Regions from separate parts of the Priestia sp. GS2 genome, predicted to be linked through region 2. Evidence: riboswitches for the same ligand, from Rfam matches in the RefSeq annotation. Region 2 holds a riboswitch; the other holds the start of a gene.

Region 1 (2,210 bases), 2.0 Mb from region 2:
TACGCCCAAAACCAACAATTCCTAAGTGCTTGCGGTTGAGTTCTGTACCAACAAATGCTGATCGGTTCCATTCGCGAGATTTGACAGAAATATTTCCTTGAGGGATATGGCGAACTAAACTAGCCATCATGGCAAAAGTATGCTCAGCCGTAGAAATAGTGTTTCCATTTGGAGCATTGATAACAACAACGCCTCGCTTAGTTGATGCTTCAATGTCAATATTATCGACACCTACACCTGCACGAGCAACAATCTTTAAATTCTTCATCTTGTCTAACAAGTCTTCCGTCACAGTCGTTGCGCTTCGAACAAGCAGTGCATCGTATGTATGCAATAAATCTTCAACTTCCGTTACTTTTTTTCTTGTTAAATTAACATTTGATGCTTCTAATAATGGAGCAAGACCTTCATTACTAATTGAATCGGCTACTAACACTTCATACATGTATTAACATCTCCCTTTCACAACTCAAATATCTGATAATTTATCACGTTAAAAAAATTCTGTCAATTAGATTGTAAAAAAGTTCACAATTGGTAACGTTTTCATTTTTATTTTTTTGATTAATATTCGGATTTTTTATAAAAAAAGGAGGATTTAGAAGATTTATTTCTAGTTAAATATTTTTAAAACGTACTTTTTTGAGGTTTTTATATATGAAAGTACGTTGAAAGGATGCCTGACAATCTTTCAATATTCCGCTGCTTTTACCGCCGTGCAAAAATAATGACTAAAAGAATGAGAATTGTAGGATTTTTTATATTAAATGATTTACTTTTAATTCAAGGTATCATATAATGTGAACATCATTAAATATTGATCTATCTTCGGGGCAGGGTGTAATTCCCGACCGGCGGTGATAAACAAGTTGTTTTAAGCCCGCGAGCTCTTTAAGTTTGGAGCAGGATTTGGTGTGATTCCAAAGCCGACAGTAAAGTCTGGATGGGAGAAGGTGGAGGTTCAAACGTTCAAAAGCAAATGTGCTGAACGTTTATTGAATGTGCCTGCATTTTCCCTCAACAAATTTGTTGAGGTTTTTTTATGGAGCGCATATGCAATGAACCTTTCTTCTTGGAAGAGTGGATCGCAAGAAGGAGAGAGGGAAATGGAACAAAGCAAGAAAACACAAAAGCTTGTTATTTTAGGGATGCTAAGCGGTTTGTCTTACGTATTAATGATGCTTAACTTCCCAATACCAGGTATACCACCATTTTTAAAAATTGATTTTAGTGAGGTGCCGGCACTGCTTGCTGCATTAATCTTTGGTCCTGTAGCAGGTATTATTGTCGAAGGAATTAAAAATCTTCTCCACTACCTCATTCAAGGAAGCGCAACAGGCGTCCCTGTAGGCCAATTCGCAAATTTTGTAGCAGGGCTATTATTTATTTTACCGGTTTCTCTTATGTTTCATAAATTTAAAACTACAAAAGGTATTACAACAGGTTTAGTAGTTGGAACAGTAGTAATGTCCGTTGGCATGGCGTTTTTAAATTACTATGTGTTCTTACCGGCATATACGCTTTTCTTGCAGTCACCGGCACTGTCAAGTGAGGAAACACGTCAGTTAGTCGTAACGGGGATTCTGCCATTTAATATGATTAAAGGGATTATTACAGGCTTAATTTTCGTTGTTTTATTTAATAAAATGAAGTATTGGATTACAAAGCGAGTCGCAGTTTAAATAGAAAAAAAGACCTGTACATCTCTATGTACAGGTCTTTTTTTACTTCTTATTCAAATTTGTTAGAGTCACCGTCAAACTTCTCATCTGCTACGCGGATTGAATCTGTTGGACAGCCTTCAAATGCATCCATCATATCATCTTCTAATTCATCAGGAACTTCCACAATCCCTTGGTTATCATCTAATGTTACGAATGCAATTCCTTCATCATCGTAATCATAAATGTCTGGTGCTGCTGCTCCACATGCTCCACATGCAATACATGTATCTTTGTCAACAATTGTATATTTTGGCATAACAAGACCTCCTGTAAAGTGTTCGAAAATTTCGTGTTATATAATCTCTTTTCAACATAAGCGTGAAATTTCTCTTTACCCATTGTAAGACGATTTTTAAAACTTTTCAATAGAAAAGTCATTGATAATGCTTATCAGACAAGGGTTTGTCATGACTTATAGCACTGCTTTTTTGATTCATCTCGATTCGCTCAATGACAAAAGGATGCGTTCTGTTAAAGTTTTGGTAA
Region 2 (2,210 bases):
TACCGTTATTATTCTATTTGGAGTCACATCGGTTATGCTAGCAAGTACGGGAGCGATTGGAGCTGAGCAGCTTGGGCTTTGGCCTCAAGTAGGAATGCTCCTGACAATTGGGCTAGCATACATATCCGTTTCAAAAGGAATAAATGGTCTACTGCTTGTTAATTCGCTTGTAGTGCCCATGATGCTTGCTTTTTCAATCTTAATCTTTATTCCACACTTCCCACACTTTTCATTTTTACAAGTATCAACGGCTCATTTTCAAGGGGAGTGGAACTGGCTGATTAGCCCTTTTTTGTATGTAGCCCTTAATTTAGCACTAGCACAAGCTGTTCTTGTTCCTTTGGGGAGTGAAGTCAAAGATCGAAAAGTCATTAAAAACGGTGCAGTTTTAGGTGGTATCGGATTAACTTTTATGATGGTGGCTACGCATTTAGCTCTTTCGAACTTGCCATATGCATACCACTTGGATATTCCAATGAGTGAAGTCGTAAAACATATTGGTGTCTTCGTTAATTGGCTCTTTTTACTAGTAGTTTTTGGTGAGATTTTTACCACACTAATTGGAAATGTATTTGGAATTGCTAGACAAATCCAATCCATATTGCCAATTTCAAATCAGCGAGCATTTGTCTTTATCTTTGCGCTGTGTTTTCTCGTTGCACAGGTTGGATATGGAGAATTGTTGAAGGTTCTTTATCCAATATTTGGTTATATTGGATTAGGGCTTTTGGTTATGCTTTGTATTAAAAAAGAAAAAAGGTGACTCTGCAGGTAAATGAAAATGTGTTAAAAAGTGTGACAACTCTTGAAGCCTCTGTTATAATAAGGACAAATTCGACAGATAGTGTCGACATAAATATCCTTCGGGGTCGGGTGTAAGTCCCAACCGGCGGTGATAAGGCAATGCCTTTAAGCCCGTGACCCGTTTTCGAATTTTTCGATAACGGTGGATCTAGTTAAAATCTAGAGCCGACAGTAAAAGTCTGGATGGGAGAAGGATCAGGAGCACAGTGGATGTGTAGCGATTACATAAGCGTAATGGCTTTTTTAGAAAACCGTTATATCCAACTGCTTATTTAGCATGTCGCAAAGTGAGATGGCTATTAGTGCTATCTTATTTGTGGATGCTTTGTATACACTGATTCTAAAACAACCCCCTTGGACATTTGTTGAAGGGGGCTTTTTGCGTACATTGTATGGGGAAAGAAGGTGAAAGAATGTTTACAGGAATTATTGAAGAAATTGGTCAAGTGAAACAAATTAACAAAGGAAAAGAAGCAATTGTATTAACTATTGACGCAGGTGTTGTCTTACAGGACGTTTCGCTGGGAGACAGTATTGCAGTCAATGGTGTATGTCTGACAGTAACGTCATTCTCAGCTAATCGATTTACAGTTGATGTGATGCCAGAAACGATTAAAGCGAGTACGCTGCACTTGTTGACAGTGGGATCAAAGGTTAACTTAGAGCGAGCGATGAGTGCAAATGGACGGTTTGGTGGTCATTTTGTGAGCGGTCATGTTGATGGTATTGGCACAATTGTGAGTAAAGAGCGCAGAGGCAATGCGGTATATTACGAAATTAAGGTAGACCCTAGTCTTCGTCACTATATGATGTTAAAAGGCTCTGTTACTGTTGATGGGACAAGCTTAACGATATTTAACGTTACGGATCATTCTTTTACAATCTCTTTAATTCCACATACTGCTAAAGAAACGATTATTGGAAGAAAAGAACGAGGAGATGTTGTGAACATTGAATGTGATATGTTAGCAAAATATATTAAAGAAATGATGATGAAGCCTTCATCTGCTCCTGCACCGAAACCTTCCAGTATGCAAAGTTTACTTGAAAAGCATGGCTTTACAAATTAAAAGAGAGGTGAGAAACGTGTTTCATACAGTAGAAGAAGCAATTGATGATTTGAAAAAAGGTAAAGTTGTCATCGTATGTGACGATGAAGATCGAGAAAACGAAGGAGATTTTATTTCACTAGCTGAAACAGCGACTCCCGAAGTTGTTAACTTCATGGCAACGCATGGTCGAGGCTTGATTTGTACACCAATCACGGAAGAAGTAGCTGCTAAACTAGAGCTTAATCCTATGGTAACAACAAATACAGATATGCACGGTACCGCTTTTACTGTCAGTGTTGATCATGTATCAACGACAACAGGAATTAGTGCTCATGAGCGTTCTGCAACCATTCA

What was found. Region 2 has a riboswitch for FMN ahead of ribE (riboflavin synthase). Riboswitches for the same ligand answer to the same signal wherever they lie in the genome.
Region 1: another riboswitch for FMN. It lies ahead of V2145_RS02955 (ECF transporter S component); the one in region 2 lies ahead of ribE (riboflavin synthase).

What each region holds. Positions count from the first base shown of each region.
Region 1 covers NZ_JAZGJX010000001.1:565,472-567,681, forward strand. Annotated here, with positions in the region: gene serA (phosphoglycerate dehydrogenase) at 1-445, opposite strand, end outside; FMN riboswitch at 821-959, shown strand; gene V2145_RS02955 (ECF transporter S component) at 1,107-1,682, shown strand; gene V2145_RS02960 (ferredoxin) at 1,732-1,980, opposite strand.
Region 2 covers NZ_JAZGJX010000001.1:2,530,936-2,533,145, reverse strand. Annotated here, with positions in the region: gene V2145_RS13060 (YkvI family membrane protein) at 1-763, shown strand, start outside; FMN riboswitch at 856-1,003, shown strand; gene ribE (riboflavin synthase) at 1,218-1,874, shown strand; gene V2145_RS13050 (bifunctional 3,4-dihydroxy-2-butanone-4-phosphate synthase/GTP cyclohydrolase II) at 1,891-2,210, shown strand, end outside.